Regions from separate parts of the Aeribacillus sp. FSL K6-3256 genome, predicted to be linked through region 1. Evidence: riboswitches for the same ligand, from Rfam matches in the RefSeq annotation. Region 1 holds a riboswitch; each other region holds the start of a gene.

Region 1 (4,423 bases):
GCCTCTAGCCATCATCTGGTTCGGTTTAAATGAAAAAGCGATCATTTTTATTGTCGTGCTCGGTGGAACGCTTGTGATGACATTGAATATGCGGACAGGGATTAAAAGCGTTCCTCCAATATATACAAATGCGGCAAGGACAATGGATTACAGCGGATTTTCTCTGTTTACACACGTGATTTTTCCAGCAGCCATCCCGCATGCAGTAACTGGTGCAAGGCTTGCTTGGGCGTTTGGGTGGAGAGGCCTGATGGGTAGCGAACTGTTAAGCACCGGCCCGGGTTTAGGCTATACGTTAAAATTCGCATCAGATTTTGGCGATATGGCGTTAGTGATGGGCATTATATTTATCATTGCCTTAATTGGAATTTTAGTAGATTTAGTTTTTTTCAGCAGAATTGAAAAGAAAGTGATGAAAAAATGGGGATTGCTTGAACAATAAAGGAGGAAGTTGAGATTATGAAGAGAAAAGGTTTGCTGCTATCATTTATCACCTTGTTGTTAATTGGGATTTTATCTGCCTGCGGAGCCGGCGGAGGGAATGAGGCATCAGGAAAAGAGAAAAGCGGAAAAAATAAAGTAGTCATCGGCTATTTCCCAAATATTGACCATGTTCCGGCGATGATTGCGAAGGAAAAGGGCTACTATGAAGAAGCGCTAGGGGATCAGGTAGAGATTGAATATAAAACTTTTCCGGATGGCGGTGCTTTTATGACAGCGTTGAAAACCGGCGAAATTGACGCCGGGCTTGTCGGTCCAGCTCCTGTCATGAATAACTATTCTAATGGTGCAGACGTGAAAATTATTGCCGGTGCGTCATCTGGGGGTACTGTCGTCGTAGCAAGCAAAAAAAGCGGAATCGAAAGCTTAGATGATATTCATAATAAAACATTCATTACTCCTGGTGTCGGCTGCACTCACGATGTCCAATTTGAAACGTACTTGCAAGATTACGACATTGCTTCATCAAGAATCGGCGGCACATTAAAGCATACAACTGGAAACCCGGCACAATATCAAGCTTTCTTTGAATCGGGAAAAGTGGATTTAGCCGCTGTGCCTGAGCCTTGGGCTTCATTATTAATAAAAGACGGGGCGAAAGTGATTGTCGATACGAAAGATATCGCCTATGGCACAACGCTTCCGAACACTGTTTTAGTGACGAGCAACAAATTTATTAAAGAAAATAAAGATTTAGTTCAAAATATTGTCAAAGCCCACAAAAAAGCAGTCGACTTCATCAATAAAAACAAAGAGGAAGCACGCGATATTGCCATTCAATCGATTAAAGAAATAACAAATCAAGAGCTTGACCCAGAAATTATCGACAGCGCTTGGGAACGTGTCCGCTATACAACCGAAGTGGATGAAAAAGTTCTTCAAGACTTTTCTAACTCTTCTTATGACTTGAAATTTTTAAAAGAAAAACCGGATCTTAAAGGTCTTGTAGATACAAGCTTTTTGAATTAAGCAATAAACCCCCTATACAGAAGCTTTTTGATATTATGCGGCTTCTGGATAGGGGGGGTTATTTTGTTGATGTAAATTCAAGATGGAGCAGTTGTTAAAACAGGGCTTATCCCAAAAGTTGTTTATGACTATGCCTGTATATTGGGATTCTGTTGTTGTGAGAGCTTTTTATTCAAATCGCTCGAATAAGCTCCCGTTTTTTCACATTGTTTGGAGCTGTCCAGAAAGTCAAAATCCATTGAAAACGAAAGATTATAAACATTGATATATCAACATTTCTAAAACATTAAAGGGGCGTCTATAAGCCGGAAAATCGACTTATTAGACAGCGCCTATATGAATTTCAATTTCTCCATTTGGGCCGTATTTTTCAAAATCATATGTGTAAGCACGCTCTACTTAAACCAGTTTCTTCTTGCTTCCAAATCTTACTCCAAGTTTTAAAAATGCCTTGTTCGTCCGTTGTATCTACTTGAAAAACTTTATTTTCATGTTCCTCGAGATTTCAATTAAAAGCTTCCCCATTATTTTCTTCAATTGCAATGCTTAATAAATAATCTCCTCTGTAGTCGCTTTCATAATCATAATAAATTCCGTACACATTGTTTAGATGATGTTCTAGTTTTTAGAAAGCGTTTTCTCACATAATTTTGATTTGCCCCATCATTTGCTCGTCATGAAAATTATTGGTTCGTATGCTGTCGATTATATACAGCATCATAAACAGTCTTTCCTTTCCATAATATTGATAAAAAAGAGAAGGCGCATCAGTAAAGAATGTTCAGCAAATTTTCCAACGGCACGTTTATGTTCATCTTTTTTGCTTCCCAGCTTCACCTGCAAAACAAATATCGCATCTTCGTTTTCTGTTCAGCTGCTTTATGGAGTACGGGTTCGTTTGACAGAAGTTGGCGAAAAATTTATCAAACGATTAGTTTGCCAATTCAATCGTTTCATTTACTGTTTATTAAATTCTCTTAAAATTTTCCAATTCCTCTAAAGAAGATCACCTCGTTCACAATTTTTCTCCAAATACGACAGCTTCCGAATTGGATATTTATATTTTAAAATCTATTAAAATTTGGGAAGCCTCAGGGGAAAATAAAACCACTTTCATTGAAATGATGGAGGATCAAAGGTGATCCATACAAAAAAATTTCCCTTTTGGCTTTCGCAAAAAAACATTTCAAGAATCGACGGATTATTTAAAGAATGTTCTTATTTTTCTTTAGTTTTACTGAAAATAAATCAAAGTTATCGGAATTGTTGGCAGGAAACGTCTTGAATTTTTTTTAAAACTGAGGTAAAGTTATACCTATCAAAAGTTCATATCGGAATTCTTATCGAGAGAGGCGGAGGGAACTGGCCCGAAGAAGTCTCAGCAACCGGTACAAGGACGGCGGCATGATAACCTTTGTACCAAGGTGCTAAATCCAGCAAGCATTTTGCCGTAAGATATGCTTGGAAGATAAGAAGGAGCCAAACAATAAACGCCTTCTTCTTATGAAGAGGGCGTTTTATTTTTAAAGCCTCCTCTACAGGCAATGAAAGCAGCACATTTTTACTAACTAAAAAAGGAGGAAAGTCAAAGATGAATATTGAAACAGTTTTGGCCCAATTAGGAAATCGAAGTGAAGCTCTTACAGGAACAGTAAGCGCCCCCATTTATTTGTCCACAGCCTACCGGCATAAAGGAATAGGTGAATCAACAGGCTATGATTACACTCGGACAAAAAATCCAACGAGAGAGCTTGTCGAGGACGCCATAGCCAAATTGGAGGGAGCCGATCAAGGATTTGCATTTTCTTCCGGAATGGCAGCGATTCAGACGATTATGGCTTTATTTAAAAGTGGAGATGAACTGATCGTTTCAAAAGATTTATATGGCGGGACATACCGCTTGTTTGAAGAAGAGTGGCGCAAATACGGTCTTTCCTTCCACTATGACGATTTTACGTCTCGCGAATATACGGAATCATTAATAAACGAAAATACTAAAGCGATTTTTCTAGAAACGCCCACTAATCCGCTTATGCAGGAAACATCGATTTCCTCGTTGGCGGAATTGGTCCGGAAGCACAATTTGCTGCTGATCGTTGACAATACGTTCTACACACCTGTTTTGCAGCGTCCGATTGAAGAAGGAGCGCATATCGTGATTCACAGCGCAACGAAATATTTAGGCGGTCACAACGATGTCCTTGCCGGCCTGGTCTGTGCAAAAGGGAAAGAAATTTGCGAAAAATTAGCCATGCATCAAAATGCAATTGGTGCGGTATTATCTCCTTTTGATTCGTGGCTGCTGCTTAGAGGAATGAAAACTTTATCATTGAGAATGGCCAAACATCAGGAAAATGCAAGGGAGCTGGCGGCATATTTAAAAGAGCTTCCTGAAATTGATGATGTATTATATCCTGGCAGAGGCGGAATGCTTTCCTTCCGTGTGAAAAAAGAAGAATGGGTCAACCCGTTTTTGCAGAATCTGAAATTAATCTGTTTTGCGGAAAGCCTTGGAGGGGTAGAAAGCTTTATAACGTATCCAGCTACCCAAACACATGCGGACATTCCGGAAGAAATCCGAATTCAAAACGGTGTATGTAACCGGCTTCTCCGTTTTTCTGTAGGGATTGAAAGTGTGGAGGATTTGAAGGAAGATCTCAAGCAGGCATTGCAAGCAGCTGCGAAAGGGGATTTACTAAATGCATGACCAATGGAGCTTTCAAACAAAATTGATTCATAATAAACATAAGGTTGACCCGACAACTGGTGCTGTCAGCGTGGCGATTCAGCAAGCGTCAACGTTTCATCAGCAAACATTGGATGAATCTCCTGAATTTGACTACAGCCGTTCAGGAAATCCAACACGAAAAGCGTTGGAAGAGGCGATTGCCGAACTGGAAGGCGGAGTGAGAGGCTTTGCGTTTGCTTCTGGGATGGCCGCTATATCAACAGC
Region 2 (4,423 bases), 1.7 Mb from region 1:
AAATCGCCCAAAGTGCTTGCTAATGTAGGAATATGGGCATAATTATAAATAATCGGAATCTGTAATTCTGCATCTTCCTCCCAGCGGTCAAACGCTTTTATCAGTTCTTGTCCTTGAAATACAATTTTTCCAGCGTCACCATAAAGTTCGGAGATGACATTATTTGCAACCGTATGTACATGCAGGCTGCAGCCGGCTTTGCTTCTTTTATATATTTCGCAATGCAATAGCGTTTCTGCCGAAGGCTTCAGCTGTGTTGCGCCTACAGGATTTCCTTCTCCATCTACAAGCAAAAAATCTTCCTTCGTTTTTTTTCGTTTATCTTTGCCGCTTGCGGTCACAAGAAACTGAAGCGGGGAATCTTGAACTTTTATGGCTAAATTGCCGCTTGTCCCCATAAACCAATCCCTCGCAGCAAGCTCCTCTTTAATCTCCGCAAGCTCATGAACACGAGTTAAAACGACACTCATTTTGCGCCACCTTTTTCTTCTATGAAATTTGTTTTGTTTATTGTCTTCTCTAAAATGTCAATACAGTCGTAAAATGTTTCGAAAGATTGATAAGGAATAGAAAATTCTTGACATTTTTTTGATAAATAATCACGTGCAATAACTGTATCTGCAATCTTCGCGGCTTCTAAATCTGTGACGGAATCCCCGATGATGATGGAATGAGTGTCAGCATTTGCAATTTGCCGAATAATTGTCGGTTTGCAGCACCCACAATTTTGGTTGGGACACTTTTCATCACACGTATAAGGCCAATGAATGGTGATCGTTTCTCCGCTAAAATCCGCTTTATTGCAAAACAGTGCGGTAATAGAATCAAAAGGCTGCAACAGCGGTTTAATAAAAAAATCGATTCCGCCGCTGACAATGTATAAAGGAATGTTCATGTTTTTCGCATAATGAACAAAGTCGCGAAATCCTTCCCTTATTTCTGCAGTTTCTAAAATATAGTGAATGATGTCACCCTTTAAAGAAGATGGAAGAAGTGCAAACATCTTGCCGACTCCTTCCTGAATACTAATCGACTGGGAAAGGACGCCATCCTTCAATTGCTCCCACTCTTTTGGAGCGAAACGCTTCATGATGCTAACGATGTTATCTTTTTTTGTCACCGTTCCATCAAAATCACAAAATATTACTGGCTTCAATTGGACGGTGCCTCCTTCCATCCCCAGAGCCGAATTGCTTCTTGTAATTCTATGTCTTCAGCTGCTTCATTAAGGGGAACACCCCGGGAAACAGCGTCAACTGCCTGACGGAAAGCTTTTCCTCCGCCTTTAGCACCTTGCGGGTGACCGTGAACACCGCCTCCTGCATTAATGACACAATCTTTTCCAAAATCATGAATTAAAATGGGAACAAGACCCGGGTGAATGCCAGCAGATGGAACAGGAAAAACTGGTTTTAAAACTGATTCCTTCACCAATTCTTCTTTCACTTTTAAAACTTTGTCACGCTCCAATGCAACGCTGCCATATGGTGAAGGGAACAACGAAAAATCTGCTCCAGCAATTCTTATCAATTTTCCAAGCAATAAGGAATGAGAGAGCCCATATTTTTCGGATGAAGTAAACGATCCGCTAAACGCCGGATGAGCCATAATTGGGAGGGCGATTTCATCATCTTCCCTTAATGCTTGCAGCACATCGAGGCCATATGTAAAAACATTAAATAGCAAAATATCGGCACCTAATTCTTTTGCTTTTCTTGCCTTATCTTTCAATTCAAATGTTTTTCCCGTCAAATTGACCGCATACAAAGTTCGGTGCCCTTTTTCTTGATACACGTTATCAAGAACTTTTTTGCCTTCCTTTATTCTTGTTTCAAATGATGTGAGCGAATTTTCAAAAAGTATTTCGTCATCCTTTACTAAGTCGACGCCCCCGAGAGCCTGCTCCCGCAATTGGGCAAGAAGGTAATCCATATCACGTCCAATTACACCTTTAAAGATGCTCATCACTAACGGTCTGTCGTAAACGCCAAGTTTTTCTCGTAACCCCTGAATTCCAAATCGAGGACCTGGAAAATACCGAAAGATCTCATCGTCAAACTGCAAATCTAGTAATTTTATTTCTCCATCTAGTGATAATTTTCCAAAAGTTGTCGTTAAGATGGCAGGAATGTCTTTAGAAAAGTTTTCTCCCGGAAAGCGAATGTGAAGCTGTGCAATCGTTTTGCCGGAGGATGGATCCTCGCCTGTTTCTTTTATCTCAACCACTTGTCCTTTATGCTTTTTTAACTGCTCTTGCACTAAAAGAGGAAGGTCAGTCCACGAACCTACCGTTAATCCAAGAGCAATGCCTTCTGCTTTTTTTTCTAAATCTTCTCGTTTCGCAATGATTTGGTATACTGCTGTTACGTGACCCATTTTTTCAATCCTCTTCATTCAGATTTTTTTATATAAATAAAACCTCTTCAATAAGAAGAGGTTTTTTGTCAAAACAACTTCTTATCTTTCAACATCTCTGTTGGGAGAATTAGCACCGTGCTCATCATATGAGTCGGTTGCCGGGCTTCATTGGGCTCATCCCTCCACCTGCTCTTGATAAGAGTTTTATTATTAACTTTATAATTCTTATTCGTTTACTTGGATTATGCCACTATCCTTCCCCTCTGTCAACACTTTTTTACATCATATTCGATTCAAATTCGCTTACATTTTTCTGATGGCATGCTACAATTATTTAATGGTGCAGTTTACAATTTGAGGTATTTTCCGGAACTTGAGGTTGAGCCAAAACAGGAAAGCCTAAAAAAAGAGGACGAAAAAAGAAGGTACAACATCTTTTTAACGTCTTCCGATCGCATCATGCTAGATTACTAGACTTAGAAAAACTGGTTGAATTACGCAATTATAACGTTACTGGTTATCGTGAGACAATTTGTTTCTTGTACCGTTATTGGTTATGTTGCTTTTTGAATGATCCAGAAGAAGCCTTAAAACAAACGCTAACGTTTAATTTACAGTTTAATGAGCCTTTAAGAAGATCCACCAGAAGCGCTGAAAAGGCCTATTATGCACGGAATAACGAAGAAGCAAACCGAATAGCTAGAGAAAAAGGGTATCCTGGCGCTGGATATAATATCAGCAATAAAAAATTAATTGAATGGTTAGATAAGATATAACAGAGGACGAACAACGCCATTTAAGCACGATTATAGATGCGAATGAAAAGCGGAGAAGGAAACAAAAACGCCGGGAAATGGGCGTAAAAAGCCGTGAGGAGTATTTAAAAGAACAGCGCAATAAAACGGATAAGAACTTAGAAAAACTTAGACAAGCAATTGAGTTGAATCCTGATTTCTCGAATTACAAATTAGCTAAATTGCTAGGAATAAGTGAATCGTATGTAAGGAAAGGATGTTATATGTTATTTACTGGAACGGATGATTTAATTAAAAACGAGGATCGATCAATTAAAGAACATGATGTTTTATATTCTAGAATTAAACCTTTATCTTCACAAAAAATGGAAGGGTTAGTGGTGTACTTTCAACCCCATTGATGAAATTAAACCGTTTCTCAACTGAACAATTAATAGAAGTTTCATATAAAGTTAGGGAAATCCACGGTATGGTACACAAATGGATACCAGAGACAGTTATTGATGATACATTTATTAAGCAATATGTTGAATCATTTACTGTTGCCTTTGAACAGGAAATCACTGTACTTCCAAGGACATTTTTACGTGAATTTATATTCGTATTAGACGCTGCAAAAGAGGGGAACGATGTCCATTCTCTTTTAAATTATTAGTCCTAGTACTGTAGAAAGAATTAAACTGGATTTAAGTCAGTATTTTGGACACCAATAAGTGAAATTTAATTTTGATCTCATTGACATCGCTTGTCGCTTGACATGGAGCCTCTGCGGGCGTGGTGTTATGCGAAGGGTGAAAGGGGCAATGAATTCTTTCGCATGGCAAATAAGCCTACCACACCCGCCACTCCATGTAAAGCGGATGCTTGTAAAATTGTGAAGAGCACTACGCTGCCCTTTGATACTGTCTACTGTTTCTTGTGGCGTCATATAGCCCAGGCAGCTATGAATCCGTTTCCGATTGTACCAGCCTTCTAAAAATTCGAATAAGGCTCTTCTGGCAGCTTGAAAGTTCAAATAGTTGATTCTATAGATCTCTTCCTTTTTCAGAATTGCATGGAAAGACTCAATGCAGGCGTTATCGTATGGGCAACCTTTTTTTACTGAAGGAGTGTTTGAACTGCTTCTTTTCCATGTATTCTACAAATTTCTCGCTTGTATACTGGGATCCCAAATCAGAATGCAAGATCAATCCCGGACCTGGACGTTGTGCCTGATAAGCGTTTTCTACTGCCTTTAAAGCCAGTTCAGTCGTCATGTGACGGTCAAAAGCGTAACCAACAATCTTTCTGGAATGTAAATCCATTACGGA
Region 3 (4,423 bases), 170 kb from region 1:
TTACCAATTTGAGTGCAAGTTGTTCAAACTGATTAATTCGCATTTTGAACGAAAAGGACTGAATGTTTATTTTCGGTATGTTACTCATTTAGGAGGGGCTGTTTTTTCAATTGCAACATGTTTAATGCTGATGTTATTTTTTAATGAACCTGTAAAAACTGTTGCCTTGGCAAGTTCAGCTGCTCTTTTTTTCAGTCATATTCCGGTTTTCATTGTGAAAAGAATTTATCCACGCAGACGGCCTTATCTTACATTATTTGAAACAAAAGTGTTAGAAAATCCGTTAACTGACCATTCATTTCCTTCTGGACATACGACAGCTGTATTTTCAGTGGCTACACCATTTTTGCTCTTTTTTCCAGCCTTAACATGGATTTTGCTTCCTCTCGCATTCAGTGTGGCACTATCAAGAATTTTTCTTGGCCTACACTACCCTTCAGATGTGCTGGCGGGAATAGTTCTAGGAGCTTCAGCAGGCACCATCTGTTTTGTCGCATTCGGACCGTAAAAGCAAAAAGGTGTCTAATGCATGCATCGCATTGGACACCTTTTTTATTTTACAAATATTGATGAGCTTGTTCGCGCAAAGCTTCCGCTTTATCTGTGCGTTCCCATGGCAAATCTAGATCGTTGCGTCCGAAATGACCGTAAGCAGCTGTCTGTTTGTAAATCGGGCGGCGCAAGTCAAGCATTTTTATAATGCCAGCTGGGCGCAAATCAAAGTTATTGCGAATTAATTCAACTAAAACATCTTCGCTTACTTTGCCAGTACCGAACGTATCAACAGAAATAGAGACAGGTTTCGCTACACCAATTGCATAGGCCAGCTGAACCTCGCATTTGTCTGCAAGTCCGGCTGCGACAATATTTTTCGCTACATAACGAGCCGCATAAGCTGCAGATCGGTCTACCTTCGTCGGATCTTTTCCTGAGAAAGCTCCTCCGCCATGGCGCGCATAGCCTCCGTAAGTATCGACAATGATTTTTCGTCCCGTTAATCCTGCATCTCCTTGTGGTCCGCCAATAACGAAACGTCCGGTAGGGTTGATGAAATATTTTGTTTCTTCATCGATCAGTTCTTTTGGCACAACCGGATCAATTACTTTTTCTTTAATATCCTGCTTAATTTGTTCTAAAGTTGCCTCCGGATGGTGTTGAGTCGATATGACAATTGTGTCAATTCTAACCGGCTGTTCATTTTCATCATATTCTACCGTAACTTGCGTCTTTCCGTCCGGACGCAAATAAGGAATTTCTTCGCTTTTTCTAACTTCTGTAAGCCGGCGTGAAAGCTTATGGGCAATGGAAATCGGGAGAGGCATTAATTCCTTCGTTTCATTGCATGCAAAACCGAACATTAACCCTTGATCTCCAGCGCCAATCGCTTCAATTTCTTCATCAGTCATTTGTCCTTCTCGCGCTTCTAAAGCTTTATCCACCCCTGCAGCAATATCGGGTGATTGCTCATCAATTGATGTTAAAACAGCACAAGTTTCAGCATCAAAACCGTATTTAGCTCTCGTATAGCCGATCTCTTTGACCGTTTCTCGCACAATTTTTGGTATATCCACATACGTGCTTGTCGTAATTTCTCCACTGACTAATACAAGTCCGGTGGTGACAGATGTTTCGCAAGCTACACGTGCGTTCGGATCTTTTTCTAAAATGGCATCTAAAATCGCATCTGAAATTTGGTCGCAAATTTTGTCCGGATGCCCTTCCGTTACGGATTCAGATGTAAACAGACGGCGCTTTTTTGTCATTTACTGCTTCCTCCTCAAACTTAAAATGATGTTTATGGAGTGCTACACTCCTTGACATTGACACGGAACTCATTCCCTCACCACTGTTGTAAACATATCAAAATTTCGTACGATAAGAAAAACTTGGCTAAACGAGATTTCTCTTATACATAGAAAAAACCTTCCCTGCCAGAGGAAAGGTTGTTATAAACATCATTGCCTTTCACTCTTATCGTTCAAGGATATAACCTTGCATCAGGTTAGCACCATTGCTCGTCTATGAATATGGAATTCTTTCGCATCATGTTGTATGTCCATAGAATACCGGGATTTTGAAAGCCATATTCTACTGTCTTCTTTCAACGAGCCGGTTGCTGGGCTTCATAGGGCCTGTCCCTCCGCCAACTCGGGATAAGAGTATCCGTTCAAATGTATATCATACAGGAGCAAAAAAGTACTTGTCAACAATAAATAAAGCTTCTCTGTAATTTTCCAAATCATCTGATATCCATTATTTCAGTATCAGCTGATCAATCATGATTCGTATGATGCCCAAAAATGAAGGCAAAATATATAGTAAAAACATTATTTTCAGAAATCGATAAATAGGATGGATTATTTTTGCGAATGTGTTATACTATTTCTATAAAACCATTTCAAATATGCAAAAAAAGGATGGTATGTATATGAATATTGTAGATGTATCAAATGAATTAGCTTCGTTGATCAGCGGACCAAATGCATATCATAATTTACCAGTCGCACGACTTGTAGAAAAAGTTTTAGCTAGGAAAGAAGGTTTTTTAACAAATACAGGTGCAGTTTCGGTTACAACAGGCAAATATACCGGCCGGTCACCAGAAGATAAATTCATCGTTGAAGAAGATTCTGTCAAGCATTTAATTGATTGGGGACCCGTCAACAAGCCAATTTCATCAGAAGTTTTTGAAAAACTGTACTTAAAAGTCATACAATATTTAAAAAATAGAGATGAAATTTATGTTTTTAACGGATTTGCCGGAGCTGACAAAAAATATCGTCTTCCAATTCAAGTGGTCAATGAATTGGCGTGGCAAAATTTATTTGCTCGCCAACTGTTTATCCGTCCGAAAAGCCAAGACGATTTAAAGGAGCATAAAAATCCGTTTACGATTGTTTCCGCTCCTTCCTTTAAAGCAGATCCAGCTGTGGATGGAACGAACTCAGAAGCATTTATCATTATTTCTTTTGAAAAGAGAATAATCCTGATCGGCGGAACTGAATATGCAGGCGAGATGAAAAAGTCTATCTTTTCCGTCATGAACTTCCTGCTTCCAGAAAGAGATATATTTTCAATGCACTGCTCCGCCAATGTCGGTCAAGAAGGCGATGTCGCGCTCTTTTTCGGTTTATCGGGAACAGGCAAAACAACACTTTCCGCCGATCCAAAACGCCGATTAATTGGTGATGATGAACACGGCTGGTCTTCATCTGGTATTTTTAATATTGAAGGCGGCTGTTATGCAAAATGCATCGGTTTGTCTGAAGAAAAAGAACCTCAAATTTATAACGCGATTCGATTCGGTTCCGTTTTGGAAAACGTTGTGGTTGATGAATCGACACGAATTCCTGATTATGACAACTCCTTATTAACAGAAAACACCCGTGCGGCTTATCCAATTGAAGCGATTGACAATATTGCTAAACCGAGCATTGCGGGTCACCCTAACACTATTATTTTTTTAACAGCTGATGCGTTCGGTGTTCTACCGCCAATAAGCAAATTAACGAAAGAACAGGCTATGTATCATTTCTTAAGCGGTTATACGAGCAAGCTTGCTGGAACGGAAAGGGGTATTACTTCCCCTAAAACAACGTTCTCCACATGCTTTGGCGCACCATTTCTTCCGCTTCCAGCTACAAGATACTCTGAAATGCTCGGAAGAAAAATCGAAGAACATGATGTGAAAGTATTTTTAGTCAATACAGGGTGGACCGGCGGAGAATACGGAGTAGGAAAACGAATTAAACTTGCTTATACAAGAGCCATGGTTCAGGCAGCATTGGAAGGCGAACTCGATGAGGTGGAAACTGTAAAAGACCCTATTTTCGGGCTGGCGATTCCTGCTCATGTTCCAGGAGTGCCTGATGAAGTTTTACAGCCTATTAAAACATGGAGTGATAAAAACGCTTATGAACAAAAAGCGTATGAATTAGCAAAAGCATTCAAAGAGAACTTCAAAAAATTCTCGAACGTTCCGAAGGAAATTGAAGAACTTGGCGGTCCAATCATATAAAAAAATTACTTACTTTCGGCTACAGCTTTGAACTGTCCCCTGTCAAGTAGACTGTAGAAATAATAAAAATATACCTAAGCGGCTTTAGCTCTATATTCCATGGGGCTAAAGCCGCTTAATCTTTTTTGATACCTTTCATAATTATAAAAGCGGTTGTACTCATCCATCGCAAGAGCTAATTCTTTAAATGTCTGATACTTATGTAAATAATACTTCTCGCATTTAAAGCGTTCCCCAAAAAGATACCATTGGCCCATTATCAATACATCTGCCTACTCTTGACATACTTTGTGTCATCCCTGCTTGGTCTATCCTACGTTTAAAACCATGAGAGGTATATTGGAACCCACGGTCACTATGAATAAGTGGATGCTCTCCTTTTAAAAGTACGGTGGCTTAATCCAA

Evidence for each region. Region 1 has a riboswitch for S-adenosylmethionine ahead of NSQ84_RS05415 (methionine biosynthesis PLP-dependent protein). Riboswitches for the same ligand answer to the same signal wherever they lie in the genome.
Region 2: linked by a shared signal. The riboswitch ahead of NSQ84_RS15535 (2,3-diketo-5-methylthiopentyl-1-phosphate enolase) and the one ahead of NSQ84_RS05415 (methionine biosynthesis PLP-dependent protein) in region 1 are both predicted to bind S-adenosylmethionine.
Region 3: linked by a shared signal. The riboswitch ahead of metK (methionine adenosyltransferase) and the one ahead of NSQ84_RS05415 (methionine biosynthesis PLP-dependent protein) in region 1 are both predicted to bind S-adenosylmethionine.

Annotation. Positions count from the first base shown of each region.
Region 1 covers NZ_CP150188.1:1,102,110-1,106,532, forward strand. The annotation lists gene NSQ84_RS05405 (ABC transporter permease) at 1-442, shown strand, start outside; gene NSQ84_RS05410 (aliphatic sulfonate ABC transporter substrate-binding protein) at 460-1,470, shown strand; SAM riboswitch class I at 2,808-2,945, shown strand; gene NSQ84_RS05415 (methionine biosynthesis PLP-dependent protein) at 3,062-4,177, shown strand; gene metC (cystathionine beta-lyase) at 4,170-4,423, shown strand, end outside.
Region 2 covers NZ_CP150188.1:3,219,868-3,224,290, forward strand. The annotation lists gene NSQ84_RS15525 (methylthioribulose 1-phosphate dehydratase) at 1-470, opposite strand, end outside; gene NSQ84_RS15530 (2-hydroxy-3-keto-5-methylthiopentenyl-1-phosphate phosphatase) at 467-1,177, opposite strand; gene NSQ84_RS15535 (2,3-diketo-5-methylthiopentyl-1-phosphate enolase) at 1,153-2,376, opposite strand; SAM riboswitch class I at 2,455-2,560, opposite strand; gene NSQ84_RS15540 (hypothetical protein) at 2,925-3,134, shown strand; gene NSQ84_RS15545 (hypothetical protein) at 3,212-3,514, shown strand; gene NSQ84_RS15550 (BREX system ATP-binding domain-containing protein) at 3,514-3,768, shown strand; partial or broken gene NSQ84_RS15555 (IS3 family transposase) at 4,018-4,423, opposite strand, start outside.
Region 3 covers NZ_CP150188.1:932,963-937,385, reverse strand. The annotation lists gene NSQ84_RS04615 (phosphatase PAP2 family protein) at 1-508, shown strand, start outside; gene metK (methionine adenosyltransferase) at 558-1,763, opposite strand; SAM riboswitch class I at 1,969-2,160, opposite strand; gene pckA (phosphoenolpyruvate carboxykinase (ATP)) at 2,429-4,018, shown strand; partial or broken gene NSQ84_RS04600 (IS3 family transposase) at 4,093-4,423, opposite strand, start outside.